DNA from 3 places in the Blautia hansenii DSM 20583 genome. Region 1 is predicted to be linked to each of the others. Evidence: riboswitches for the same ligand, from Rfam matches in the RefSeq annotation. Region 1 holds a riboswitch; each other region holds the start of a gene.
What was found. A riboswitch is a leader RNA that binds a small molecule or an ion and turns the genes downstream of it on or off. The one in region 1 is predicted to bind thiamine pyrophosphate.
Positions count from the first base shown of each region.

Region 2: linked by a shared signal. The riboswitch ahead of thiC (phosphomethylpyrimidine synthase ThiC) and the one ahead of thiE (thiamine phosphate synthase) in region 1 are both predicted to bind thiamine pyrophosphate.
Region 3: linked by a shared signal. The riboswitch ahead of thiS (sulfur carrier protein ThiS) and the one ahead of thiE (thiamine phosphate synthase) in region 1 are both predicted to bind thiamine pyrophosphate.

Region 1 covers NZ_CP022413.2:1,626,953-1,631,767, reverse strand. The annotation lists gene CGC63_RS08155 (extracellular solute-binding protein) at 1-804, shown strand, start outside; gene CGC63_RS08150 (biotin transporter BioY) at 905-1,450, shown strand; gene CGC63_RS08145 (DUF1284 domain-containing protein) at 1,447-1,872, shown strand; gene CGC63_RS08140 (bacteriohemerythrin) at 1,896-2,318, shown strand; gene CGC63_RS08135 (arsenate reductase family protein) at 2,333-2,686, shown strand; TPP riboswitch at 2,684-2,789, shown strand; gene thiE (thiamine phosphate synthase) at 2,885-3,541, shown strand; gene thiD (bifunctional hydroxymethylpyrimidine kinase/phosphomethylpyrimidine kinase) at 3,538-4,332, shown strand; gene CGC63_RS08120 (DUF362 domain-containing protein) at 4,409-4,815, opposite strand, start outside.
Region 2 covers NZ_CP022413.2:653,402-658,216, reverse strand. The annotation lists gene CGC63_RS03190 (adaptor protein MecA) at 1-648, shown strand, start outside; gene CGC63_RS03185 (DUF1858 domain-containing protein) at 706-906, opposite strand; gene CGC63_RS03180 (4Fe-4S ferredoxin) at 1,080-1,250, shown strand; gene CGC63_RS03175 (MerR family transcriptional regulator) at 1,302-1,739, opposite strand; TPP riboswitch at 1,853-1,953, shown strand; gene thiC (phosphomethylpyrimidine synthase ThiC) at 2,035-3,342, shown strand; gene dnaB (replicative DNA helicase) at 3,420-4,748, opposite strand; gene rplI (50S ribosomal protein L9) at 4,768-4,815, opposite strand, start outside.
Region 3 covers NZ_CP022413.2:2,612,363-2,617,177, forward strand. The annotation lists gene thiH (2-iminoacetate synthase ThiH) at 1-507, opposite strand, end outside; gene CGC63_RS13230 (thiazole synthase) at 518-1,294, opposite strand; gene thiF (sulfur carrier protein ThiS adenylyltransferase ThiF) at 1,296-1,925, opposite strand; gene thiS (sulfur carrier protein ThiS) at 1,930-2,127, opposite strand; TPP riboswitch at 2,405-2,506, opposite strand; gene CGC63_RS13245 (Rpn family recombination-promoting nuclease/putative transposase) at 2,702-3,568, opposite strand; gene CGC63_RS13250 (MerR family transcriptional regulator) at 3,641-4,465, opposite strand; gene CGC63_RS13255 (MATE family efflux transporter) at 4,545-4,815, shown strand, end outside.

The sequences.
Region 1 (4,815 bases):
ACACTGTATACAAAAGGCGTTTTGGATAAAAAATTTCTTTTACGTACCTCAGAGAATATAGAGGAGCTAATCAAAAATGGGAAATGCGGAGCTTTTTTCGGAAAATGGTGGGCGCCGAATAATCCTCTGATGGAGTCTTATGATTATGATAAAAATGCGGAATGGACGCCTTATTTCTTTACAAAAGAGGATGAAAATGTATTGCAGGAGTATGAAACCTTTGAGGACAGACTTTATGTGGTGGTGCGAAAAGGATATGAGCATCCGGAAATTGTGGCAAAGTATATCAGTGTGATTTTTGATTATTCCCGCTATGATGACAAAGAGGCAAATGAAGTAAATGAGTATTTTTCATTAAATGTAGACCCTACGGCAAGACCGTTGAACATTAACGTGGATTATCGGGATACACTGTATCAGACAACGGAAAATATTCGAAATGCGCTGAACAAAGAAAAGCCGTCCTCCTCCTTGACAGGGCTTGAAAAGTCTTATTATCGTACGTGTAAGGCTTATTTAGACGGAAATCTGACTACGGCAAATGCCTGGGCCGCCTATACCTCCCGTATTACGGCAGTAGGCACACTGGTGGACTTGAATTTTAAAAGCCGTCAGCCCCTGCCTCTTTCAGGAGAAGGCTTAAAGGTCGGAGAAGACCTTTTGAAATTGGAGCAGCAGACCTTTATACAGATTGTCTGTGGTGAAAAAACGGTGGGCTATTTTGATACTTTTGTGAAAGAATGGTATGCAGCGGGAGGAAAGGATTTTACTCAAAAGGCTCGCACAGCAGCAGAAAATGAATGATTGTAAACCTAAAAATAAAATATAGTTGACAATTAAAGGCGGATTGTGATACGATACCTTTGCAAAAATAAGGACAGAAGAAAGGTAACGAAAAATGATAATGGCAAAAGAAAACAACAAAACTTATGATTTAGTGTATATTAGCATGTTTACGGTATTAATCGCAATCTGCTCATGGATTTCCATTCCGGCAGCAGTTCCTTTTACCTTGCAAACCTTAGGCGTTTTTCTGGCAGTGGGAATTCTGGGCGGTAAAAGGGGAACGATGGCTGTTTTGGTGTATATTTTACTGGGAGCTATCGGAATTCCCGTTTTCGCAGGCTTTTCTGGCGGAATTGGTGTTCTTACAGGAACAACAGGAGGCTATATTGTAGGATTTCTGGCATCCGCTCTTGTGATGTGGGGTATGGAACGTGCTTTCGGAAAAGGAAAAAAGATACAAATTCTCTCTATGCTTGTAGGATTATTGGCATGCTATGCAGTAGGAACCTTATGGTTTATGGCAGTATATACTCATCAGACCGGTGAAGTGGGAATTTTAGCAGTTCTGGGCTGGTGCGTATTTCCGTTTGTGATACCGGATATTTTAAAAATTGCTTTGGCGGTAATATTAAGCGGAAGATTAAAAGGAGCAGTCAGAAGATGAAACAGGAAGGTTTGAAAATCAGGGCACATCATGGTATGTGCCTTCATTTTTTTGAAGGAAAAGGATATAGTAATGAATTTACGGCTCACATGCAGAAAATTTATGAAGAAATGCAGAAAAATCCAGAGGTCGAGGTGGTTGCCTGTGGGGATGAAATCTGTAAAAAATGCCCGAATTTAGAAAACGGAGTCTGCAATACATGGGAGCTTGTTCTGCATTATGACAGAGAAGTTCTAAAATGCTGCGGGCTGGCTGAGGGAATAAAAATTTTCTGGAATGATTTTGCAAAGCTGGTGGAGGAGAGGATTATTTCTTCAGGAGAACGTCAAAAGATATGCGGAAATTGTCAGTGGTCGTCTATATGCTCAAAGAAAGTAGAAAAAAGCCTATTGGAAACTGAAAAAAATTGTGTTACACTATAAAAAAACCACTGGAGGGAAAGAAAATGAGAGCAGAATTTGATGAAACATTAGTAACCGGAAATGAAATGATTGATGGACAACATAAAGAACTGATTGAACGTATTAACCAGCTTTTAGAAAGCTGCGAAGACGGACAGGGCAAAGTGAAAGCAATTAAAATGTTGGATTACTTATTAGATTATACAGAATTTCATTTCAGCGCAGAAGAAAAATTACAGGAAGAAATTCAGTATCCGGGAATCGAAGAACATAAAGTAAAACATGCAGAATTTAAAAATGCTGTAAAAGAACTTCAGGAAATGCTGGAAGAGGAAGAAGGACCGACAGAAGCGTTTGTAGCTCAGGTTAAGAAAAATGTAGTAGATTGGTTATTCGACCACATTAAAGGCTTTGACCGTTCTGTGGCAGAATATAAATTTATGGCTTCCAACGCAGACAGATTATAATTAAGAGGTTGTATATGATATTATTTGTAGAATATCCCAAATGCAGTACCTGTCAGAAGGCAAAGAAATGGCTTGTAGAAAATCAGGTGGAATTTGAGGAGCGTCATATTGTAGAAGACAATCCTTCTAAGGAAGAACTCAAGGCTTGGTATGAAAAAAGCGGACTTCCTTTGAAGCGTTTCTTTAATACCAGCGGAATGAAATACAAAGAATTGAAGCTAAAGGATAAGCTGCCTGCTATGACAGAGGAAGAACAGCTTGAGCTTCTGGCTTCAGATGGTATGCTGGTAAAACGACCTGTGCTTGTAGGGAATGATTTTGTCCTTACAGGCTTTAAGGAAAAAGAGTGGACAGAAAAATTAAATTAAAGTCAGCAGGGGAGTCCGTGGGCGGGCTGAGAGGAAGTTATCAACTTCGACCCTTTAACCTGATATGGGTAATGCCAGCGTAGGGAGATGAATGTGAAAACCGGGAAACGTGCAGGCGTTTTCCGGTTTTTTACTTTATAGCTGTAAATGCTGGAAATTCACAGTCATTATAATATAAAAAACAGGATAGGGGAAAAAATGAGATTAGAAAGAAAAAATATGTGTTTATATGCAGTTACGGATAGAAGCTGGATAGGAGAAAAGAGTTTTTTGGAGCAAATTGAGGATTCTTTGAAGGGTGGAGTTACTTTATTGCAGCTTCGTGAAAAGAATTTAAGCAGGGAGGAGTTTTTAAAAGAAGCACAAGAAGTGAAGAAATTGACGGACAAGTATGGTGTGCCTTTCATTATCAATGATGATGTGGAAATTGCATTACAGGTAGATGCAGCCGGTGTTCATGTAGGACAAAAGGATATGGAAGCAGGAGAAGCCAGACAAAAGCTGGGAGCAGATAAAATTTTGGGAGTGTCTTGTCGCACTGTAGAGGATGCAAAAAAAGCAGAACAAATGGGAGCAGATTATTTGGGAGTAGGGGCTATGTTTGCAACTTCTACAAAAACAGAGGCAGAAGTAATTACAACAGAACGTTTGAGGTCTATTTGTCAGGCAGTAGCTATTCCGGTTGTGGCAATTGGCGGCATTAAGGAAGAAAATATAACAAAATTAAGGGACTGCGGTATTTCAGGTGTTGCAGTGATTTCAGGAATTTATGCTCAAAAAGATATAGAAAGTGCTTGTCAGAGATTTTTAAAGCTGTCAAAGGAAATTACACAGCAGGAGGTAAAAGAAAAATGAAAAAAGTATTAAGTATTGCAGGTTCGGATTGTAGCGGAGGCGCAGGAATTCAAGCAGATATCAAAACTATTTGTGCACATAATATGTATGCCATGACAGCGATTACTGCATTAACAGCGCAGAATACTACAGGTGTTTATGATATTGTGGAAGTATCTCCGGAATTTATAGCAAAGCAGTTGGATTGTATTTTTCAGGATATTTATCCGGATGCTGTGAAAATCGGAATGGTTCCAAATAGCGAGATTGTCTGTGTTATTTCTGAAAAATTACGGGAATATCAGGTGAAAAATATTGTAGTGGATACAGTTATGGTATCGACAAGTGGAAGCAGACTGATGCAGCAAGAAGCTTGTAAAGTGATGAAGGAACAGCTTTTTCCTTTAGGAAAAGTATTGACACCTAATCTTTTTGAGGCTGAGGTTCTTTCGGGAATAGAGATAAAGAGTCAGGAAGATATGGTATTGGCAGCAGCAGAAATTGGAAAATATACGCAGGGAGCAGTTTTGGTAAAAGGTGGACATTTGACGCAGGGAGCAGATGATCTTCTCTATGAAAATGAGAAAGAAATCTGGTATTGCAAAGAAAAAATTGAAAATCCCAATACACATGGTACAGGCTGTACTCTGTCTTCTGCCATTGCATGTAACCTTGCCAAAGGGTATTCTTTACAGGAAAGTGTAAAAAATGCCAAGGAATATCTCACTGGAGCCATTGAGGCTGGACTGGATTTGGGAAAGGGCAGAGGACCACTTAATCATCTCTATAATACAGTGGTAATAAAGAATTAAAGATATTTATAATAATTTAAAGTGTGCTTTATTTATGGTTCCTAAAAAAATAAAGCACACTTTTTTTGATAAAGTATTATTTCACTGTAATAAGTTTATATTTACTGTTTCCAATTCCGATTTTTTCTCCATGAGAAATAGCTGTTTCCCAACAGGTTTCAGGGAAAATGCTATGGAAGTGGTCGTGATTGTGGCAAGCTCTTTCTTCTTCACTGCAATCTCCCAACATACTGTTAGAAAGAACAGGTTGAGCATTTACGGCTTCTGCACAGGCCATATCAAGAGCTACGGGATCGAAAGAAGCAAACATTCCTACATTTGGAACGATGGCAGCGTCATTTTCTCCATGGCAGTCACAATATGGAGATACATCGATTACCAGACTGATATGGAAATGAGGGCGATTGTCAATAACTGCCTTTGTGTATTCTGCAATTTTGCAGTTTAAGATTTCATTTGACTCGTCAGAAGCAGATAAAATTG
Region 2 (4,815 bases), 970 kb from region 1:
AAGGAGCTGTTTCGGGATATGATGAAACAGGCAAATTTGCAATTTGGTTTTGAAGCAAATGATATTCCTCTGATGATTGAAGCAATTCCCATTTCCTCAGAAAGTATTATCCTGATTATTTCCAAGGTAGAAGACCCTGAAGAGCTGGATACCCGCTTTTCTAAGTTTACCCCATTCGGTGAGCCTTCCTCTGAGCCTGCGCCTCCTATTGAAATGGAAGGAGCAGATGACATCTTGGATCTCTTTGCCAAAATATACAAGGCCAGTGAAGAGCAGAAAAAGAAAAAGGAAAAAAGGGAGAAAAAAGAAGCTGTTGCTCAGGGAACTGAGAAAAATTCGCCTGCCGAGCATATCAATTTAAGAAGAGAATATGTTTTTCCTGACTTAGATACGGTTATCGAGGCAGCTCACGGATTAAACAATTTCTTCCAAGGCTTTAACTCCCTGTATAAAGACGAAAGGGCAGATACCTATTCTCTGCTTCTTCATCAGGATCAGACCTCACCGGAGGATTTCAACCGTGTTTGCAATATGCTTTCCGAATATGGCAACGGCAAAAAGCTGTCACCTGCCAGAGAAGCATTTCTTGCAGAACACAAGGGATGTATTCTCTCTACCGAAGCTTTACAAAAACTGACACTAATCTAGGATGCTAAAAGGAGTTGTTATATCCCTGTAACCCGGGATACAGCAACTCCTTTTTCATTATTTATTTTCTAAAAAATCGTTAATCTGAGCAACTAACATATTTCCGTCAATTCCGTGAACCATAGCTGCCTCTGCAATGCTTTCTCCCTGTGCGGAAGGGCATCCGATGCAGTGCATGCCTGCTCTCATGAGAATTGGAACAATGTTTTCATCTAAACGGATTAACTCACCGATTGTCATATCTGGTGTTACCTTCATGAATATTTCCTCCTTGTTCTGTTTTATGAATTTTATTATAATCTCTTTCCTCCTTATGTTCAACTCTTTTTCTGCATTGTTTCTAAATTAAGACTTGTATTATAGAAGTAAATATATTAGAATACAGCTAAGAACTGAATTCTTAAGTTCAGAATATAAAGGAGGATATAATCATGGCATACGTAATTACAGATGAATGTGTAAGCTGCGGAACATGCGCTGGCGAATGCCCAGTTGAAGCTATTTCCGAAGGTGATGACAAATACGTTATCGACGCTGATACATGCGTTGACTGCGGAACATGCGCTGGTGTTTGTCCAACAGAAGCTATCGTTGAAGGCTAATATTTTTTAGAAAAGAGGCAGAACTTTCAAAGTCCTGCCTCTTTCTTTTTCTCATCTTCTCGAAAATATCCCTTTCTTTTTGGAATTTTTCTTTTCTAAAGCAGCCGCTACCTCACGCCTTGACTGCTGATAATTACGAATTCTTTCATCCAGCTTCTTATATCTGTCTTCTCCTGTTTTTTTCTCCTTTAACTGCGCCTTTACAAGCTTGCTGATAATCTCCATAAATTCCGGGGAAATCCTGCTCTCTTTTTCCTGCTTCTGATAAAAAAGCTCCGCCAGTTTTCCGATTTCTTTTAATGAATATCCTTTTTTCTTTAGTTCCTTAATACTCAAAAAAACCTGAATATCCCATCGGGTGTAGTATCTGTGTCCCAACTCGTTTCTCTTAATAGGAAGCTTCATTTCTTCCTCCCAGTACCGCAGTACATGAGATTGAAGCTCTAAAATTCCCACGGCTTCAGAAACAGAGTAAATGGTCTCCTGCATACCTTAACCCCTTTCTCGCTTTCTCTTAATTATTATAACAAACACACTTTAAATTGCAAGAAAATACGTTCGACAAAAACATTGACAAGTCCCCACCGCAGTGCTACACTGAGAAAAAACAACCAGGGAGCCTTAGGGCTGAGAGGAAGTCTGACTTCGACCTGTATTACCTGATTTGGATTATGCCAACGTAGGGAGTTTATACCAGCATTTACAGTGTCCGTATACCCTTTTTTGGTACGGGCACTTTTCTATTTCGGGGAGTTTTTTAATAAAATAAGATTGGAGAATGAATATGACGTACACAACGCAAATGAATGCCGCACGACAGGGTATCATCACCAAGGAAATGGAAGCTGTGGCTGCAAAAGAACAAATGGATGTGCAAAAGCTTCGTCAGCTTGTGGCGGAAGGAAAAGTAGCTATTCCTGCCAATAAGCTGCATACCTGTCTGGAGGCAAACGGAATTGGCTCTATGCTGAAAACAAAAATCAATGTCAATCTGGGAACTTCCAGAGACTGGAAGGACCTTGATATGGAGCTTGAAAAAGTAAACGACGCAGTAAAAATGGGCGCTGAGTCTATTATGGATTTAAGCTCCTTTGGCGATACGCAGAAATTTCGCCGCAAATTAACCTCAGAATGTCCTGCAATTATCGGTACTGTACCGATTTATGATGCTGTTGTCTATTACCACAAGCCGTTAAAGGAAATCACTTCCGAAGAGTGGATTAATATTGTGGAAATGCACGCAAAAGACGGCGTAGATTTCATGACTATTCATGTAGGTATCAATAAAAATACCGCTAAACGCTTTAAGGAAAACAAACGCCTTACCAACATTGTTTCCAGAGGAGGCTCTATCATCTTTGCATGGATGGAAATGACTGGACAGGAAAACCCGTTTTACGAGCACTACGACCGTATTCTGGATATCTGCCAACAATATGATGTTACTATGAGCCTCGGTGACGCCTGCCGTCCCGGCTGTCTTGCTGATGCAGGAGATATTTCTCAGATTGAGGAGCTTGTTACTTTAGGCGAACTGACAAAACGCGCATGGGAAAAAGATGTTCAGGTTATCATTGAAGGACCGGGACACATGCCTTTAAATCAGATTGAAGCAAATATGAAAATTCAGCAGACCGTATGTCAGGGCGCACCTTTCTATGTGCTCGGACCTCTTGTAACCGATATCGCTCCCGGCTATGACCATATCACTGCTGCTATCGGAGGTGCAATCGCTGCCACCTACGGCGCTTCTTTTCTGTGCTATGTAACACCTGCGGAGCATCTCCGCCTTCCTGATGTCAATGACGTAAAAGAGGGGATTATTGCATCCAAAATTGCCGCTCATGCCGCTGATATTGCCAAAGGTATTAAAGGCGCTGCCGACTGGGATTATGAAATGAGCACTGCCAGAAAAAATCTGGACTGGGAAGAGATGTTCCGCCTTTGCATTGACCCGGAAAAAGCAAAACGCTATCGTGCAGAGGCAAAGCCGGAAAAAGAAGACACATGCAGTATGTGCGGGAACTTCTGTGCCGTAAAAAATATGAATCGAATTTTAGATGGAGAAATTGTAAATATTTACGATGAGTAAAATGTCTCATTAGCAACCACAAAAAGACCACCCATAAACCTTAACAGGAGGAAGGGTGGTCTTTTAAAATTATATTCTTATTTTTTCATATTCACAAACTTTGTATAGTTCGGCAGCCATACCAGATTTACTGTTCCGATAGGACCGTTTCTCTGCTTGGCAATAATAATCTCTGCTATGTTTTTATTTTCGGAGTCTTTATTATAATAATCATCACGATAAATAAACATAACTACGTCGGCATCCTGTTCAATAGCTCCTGACTCTCGAAGGTCAGAAAGCATTGGTCTGTGGTCAGGACGCTGCTCTACGGCACGGCTTAACTGAGAAAGCGCTACAACAGGCACGTTCAACTCTCTGGCAAGCGCTTTTAAAGAACGGGAAATCTCTGAAATTTCCTGCTGTCTGGACTCACTTCTTCCGCTTCCTGTCATAAGCTGCAAATAATCGATAAAAATAACTCCCAGATTATGCTCCATCTTATACTTTCTACACTTGGAGCGCAGCTCTGAAATAGAAATACCCGGCTTATCATCAATGATTAAATTGGATTTGCCTATAATATTTGCGCCTTCAATGAGCTTTGCCCATTCTTCATCCTCCAGATTACCTGTTCGGATGTTCTGTGAGTCTACCTTTGACTCCAATGCCAGCAGACGGTTTACCAGCTGTTCCTTTGACATTTCCAAGCTGAAAATCGCCGCTGTCACATCATTATGAAATGCCATATACTGAGCAATATTCAAAACAAAAGCTGTCTTTCCCATAGAAGGACGAGCCGCTACCAAAATCAAATCAGAGGGCTGAAAACCGGACATTTTATAATCTAAGTCAATAAAACCTGTGGGAATACCGGTTACACTGCCCTGACTTCTGGAGGCTTTTTCGATTTTCTCAATGGCGTTTAGCACAACCTGACGAATGGGAACAAACTCCTCACTGCCTCTGTTCTGTACCAAATCAAAAATTTTCTTTTCTGTAACCTCTAAAATATCCTGCATCTTTTCTTTCCCCAGATAACAGGCGTTTGTAATTTCTTCTGTGGTCTTTATCAGCTTTCTCAGCATAGATTTTTCTGCCACAATTTCCGCATAATATTTTACATTTGCGGAAGTAGGCACGGCTGACAGTAAATCCCTTACAAACTCCATGCTGGAAATCTCAGGCGGCAAGTCTTTTTCCTTTAACCTCTCCTGCAAAGTAATCAAATCCACTGCCTTGCCTTCATCATGAAGCTCAATCATTGCCTCAAAAACAATTCCGTACTGCTGCTGGTAAAAATCCGCTCCTGTAATAATCTCAGAAGCTTCTACAATGGCATCTCTGCTCATAATCATAGAGCCGATAACCGACTGCTCCGCTTCCGGACTGTGAGGCAGAATTCGCTTTATCAGTGCTTCTTCCATGTTGGTGAAGACTCCCTTCCTATGCTTCCTTTACCACAACCTTAAGCTGTGCAGTAACCTGTGTATG
Region 3 (4,815 bases), 990 kb from region 1:
TTTACTCCTGCTTTCTCCTGTCAGAATTAAAATTTCCTGCAAACCGCTTTTGGCAATCGCAGCCATTTCCTGCTCAATTTCCTCCGTATTTAACTGTGCTCTTTTTATCTTATTATGGCAGTTAAATCCGCAGTATATACAGTAATTTTCACAGTAATTTGCGATATAAAGAGGGGTAAACATAGCCACGGAATTACCAAAATATCTTTCCTTTTCCACCTTCGCACACTGAGCAATTTCTTCCAGCAAAGGCAGTGCCGCCGGTGACAATAGCGCTGCAAAATCCTCCGGTGTTTTTCTTTCGTGAGACAATGCTCTCTTTACATCTGCTTCTGTATAAGTTTCATAATTGTAATTCTCTACATAATTTAAAACCTTATCTAAAATATCAGACTCCAACACCTCCATATCCGGCATATACTTCATGTGGTCAATCCTGTTTTTCTTCTGATGCTCCTTGATTTCATCACTTAAAATGCTTTCATTTATATGATTTTCCGTACTCATTTTCTCTCTCCTAATCTTCTAAATATCCAGTAAGCGGTGAAGATGCACTGCCGCCTTTTTCTTTTACTCTGCCAAGTCCTGACAAGTACGCACTTCGTCCTGCTTCCACTGCATTTTTAAATGCCTCTGCCATAAGAGGAACGTCTCCGGCTGTTGCAATGGCTGTATTTGCCATAATTGCTGTTGCTCCCATTTCCATTGCTTCACATGCCTGAGAAGGTCTTCCGATGCCTGCATCGACAATAATCGGAAGTTCAATTTCGTCAATTAAAATCTGAATAAATTCTTTGGTACACAGCCCTTTATTAGAGCCGATAGGTGCTCCAAGAGGCATAATGCAGGCAGCTCCTGCACTCACCATATCTCTGGCTGCGTTTAAATCAGGATACATATAAGGCATTACAATGAACCCTTCCTTAGCCAGAATTTCTGTTGCTTTTGCTGTTTCATAATTGTCAGGAAGCAGATATTTGCTATCTCTCATAATCTCGATTTTCACAAATTCGCTTTGACAGATTTCTCTGGAAAGACGGGCAATACGAACAGCTTCCTCTGCATTTCGTGCCCCTGATGTATTGGGCAAAAGCGTTACATTCTTTGGAATATAATCTAAAATATTGGCAAGTCCTCCCTCATTTGCACGGCGAAGCGCCATGGTAACAATCTCTGCTTTTGCCTGCTCCACCGCTGCCTGAATTAATTCCAGAGAATACTTCCCTGAGCCCAAAATAAATCGTGATTGAAATTCGTGATTTCCTAATTTCCATGTATCTTTTCTTGTTTCCATTTTATATATCCTCACTTTCAATAATTAACTTTGTAATCAAATTTGCCTGATGTGCTGCACAAAGAGCAACACGAGGCGCCATAAGCCCCCTACCCGGCACGGACTGGGAAACTCCGTCTCCACAAATATAAAAGTTTTTTCCCACCTTGCGTGTCTGTATCTCATTACTTTTTCCATATCCTGCCATGCCGTTGCCTGCCACCAGCACTTTATCGGGAAAATATTCCCGAATTCCGTTTACTAGCATTGCTTTCTGTTCTGCGCGGTCGAAAGCTTCACAAATATATTTATCTTTCTGAAATAGCCGAGGAATATCCTCCCCTTTTACTTTTCTGCAATCTGTCTGAATGTCCAAATACGGATTAATATCCAGCAAAATTTCTTTCAAAGCCTCTGTTTTTTTCATACCAATATGTCTGAGAAAATAATACTGTCGGTTTAAATTCGTCAAATCCACCTCATCAAAATCCAGCAGATGCAGATGTCCAACACCAATTCTGGCAAGAGATACGGCTATATTAGAGCCTAATCCCCCAAGTCCTGCCACCGCAACCTGTGCTCTCCATAATTTTTCCTGCACAGCAGTTGAATGACGGCTGCAAAGAGCTTCCCAGATTTCTCTTTCTTCCACTTTATCAGCCCCCTCCCACAAAGCTCACAATTTCAAGTTTATCTTTACTGCGAAGAATTGTATCCTTATATTGCTGTTTGGGCACAATTTCTCCATTTAATTCTGCCGCAATATAATCCAAACAATATTGGCGTTCCCTTACAAGTTCTGCAAGAGAAATCCCCTCCGGAATATCTTCCGGTTTTCCATTTAAATAAATCATCCTTTTCCTCCTTTTTATAAGAAAGATTGCGCAATAGCGCAATCTCCGCGCGCGAGCGGTTCACAAAATGATAATTTCACTTCCGCGAGCTGCGCATCCTTGCGGAGCATTTTTTATTACATAGGACGCAATTTCCTATGTAATAAAAAAGAGTTCACGAAAAAATACACCCGCGGTGGTGCACCCCTTCATGAACTCTCATTCACTCTCAACTTCTTCGGTAAACAACATTTTCCTATAAAAAATAGAAAAGGAAATCGAAGAACCCGATTTCCTAAATTTACCACTTCTGTATCCCTACGTTGGCATTATCCACATCAGGTTTATGGGTCGAAGTTCGCAACTTCCTCTCAGCCTGTATACAAGCTCCCCTGTTTTCTTATTGATGTAACTATAAAACTTTTCTTTAAAATTGTCAACCGATTTTTCCGTGTTACAAAATTAAAAATAGAATTCCTCTGCTTTTTTGAAATTTTGCCGAAACGGCATTGAAATGTTTTTATTTGCCTGCAAATCTTAATTTATAAGACTTGCAGGTTTATTTGATTTGATTTTGAATTAGTATTTTTAAATATTACATTTTAGAAATGAAATCATCCAGTGATTGAGATTTTAAAGCTATCTGCATCCAATTTCTAATCACTTCTATATCCTGCTGTTGATGTAAAGTTTTCAGAAGATTTTCCGGCAATTCTCCAAATCTGTTTAATGCCATCTGGAGCATTCCTTGCGCTTCCTCTAATTGTCCGGTTTTCCTGCCTTCTTCTCTACCTTCTCTGCGTTCATCTTTTAACAATAATTCCAAAAGCATAAATCTCTCCTCCATTTCCCTACTTTCCCTGATATGGGTGACCGATTTCTGCACTTGTCTTACATAATCATCCTGAAAGTCCTTTTGACTTTCTTTTAAGTCTGCATGCACGAATTTCAGAAAAGAAACCAATTCTTTCGGCACTTCTTCTGCATTTTCTCCACGAGTATTCAAAAACATAATACAGCGCCCATCTTTTAGAGAAGCTTTTTCTGTTTCCTCACAAGCTGTCCAAAAAGTATAACGATACTTTCCTTTCCCGAAAGGGTCGAAGTCACATAGGAAAATCACATAACTGTCGGGCAGTTCTGCATATTCGCAACCCTTTAACAAAAGCTCCATATCCATCTGACTTTGATAATAACGACTTCTGCGTCCCAATGCAGGCTGTTTTAACACCTGCATTTCTATATTATAGCGGGTATTATTTTCATCTTTCGCATAGACGTCTAATCGCACCCCTTTATATTCCGGATGATAGACAATATTTTTCTCTGTACTGATTTCTACATGGTCCACTTTCATGGAAAGAGCACGTTCTAAAAAGCCTTTGCAGTTTTCTTCATCTGACATCACTGCTGCAAACATAAAATTGTTTTTGATTGTAAGATTTTTTAATAAGGTATTCATATTTTTTCCTCCACTTTACAGAGGAATTCTATGAAATATAGTATAGCAGATACAGAAAAAAGTTGCCAGCCTCTATTTCATTTTCTCTACCTGACAGCTTATCCTGCACACATAATCTTTTTCTTCCTGCACAGTCAAGCTGTCCAATACACCGTCCTCGTAAAAATATCCACCTAATATCAATTCATGTTCCTTAGCATATTGCAACATTCTGGAGTATGTCTCCCCAACATTTTTCCAACTTCCTTTATGATAAGCACACAAATAATTCCCGGCTTCTCGAATGCTATACCCTATCTTCTTTGGCTTTGTATCCAGCATTTGATAAAAAACATGGTAATTATCAAAAACGCCCTGCTCGATATCTTCTTTTTCCTGACGATAACCTATGGGATAAGCACTTTTTATCCCATGCTCCATACAATAATCCCATAGCTTACCAATGGCTTTTGCCCATGCTCTGTCATCATTTTCCTTAACACTTCTCTCTACTAAATAACGCTGTGGTTCTTGACGGATGGTAATTTCATCTAAATCTTTCTGTAAATTTTGGTGTATCAGTTTACTCTTTTCTGTAATCCAGTTTTTTACTGATTTTAAATGTTTGATGCGGTCACTGATTATCTGCTCTTCATGCCGGAAAAGCTGTAAAAACTGTTCCGGTGTGCGGTTCTGCATATACTCCTGAATTTCTTCCAGTGTCATATCCAGCTCACGTAATACATAAATCACGTCCAAAACCTCTAACTGCGCTGCTGAATAATAACGATAACCATTTTCTCTATTCTTAATTTCAGGAGAAAACAATCCAATTTCATCGTAATAAAACAGCGTGTGCTTAGATACTCCTGCCAGCTTGGCAAATTCTCCTGTACTGAAATACATTTTCTTATTCATAACAAAACACCTCTTGACTATCGTGTTACTCTATACTTTATTATATCTTTTAGATAAAATTTTACAAGGAGTTATTTGTATGTCAAATTCAATTGCAAAAGATTTTAAATTCTTTTCTCTGCTGCGCTTTGCCTTACCTACTATGGTGATGATGATTTTTATGTCTTTATATTCCATTGTAGACGGCATTTTTATTTCAAGATTGTTAGGAACTAATGCCCTGTCTGCTGCCAATATTGTATATCCCGTTATCAGTATTGTCTTCGCCGTAGGCATCATGCTCTCTACGGGAGGCAGCGCCTTAATTGCAAAAAAATTAGGGGAAGGAAAAGAAAGGGAAGCACGGGAAG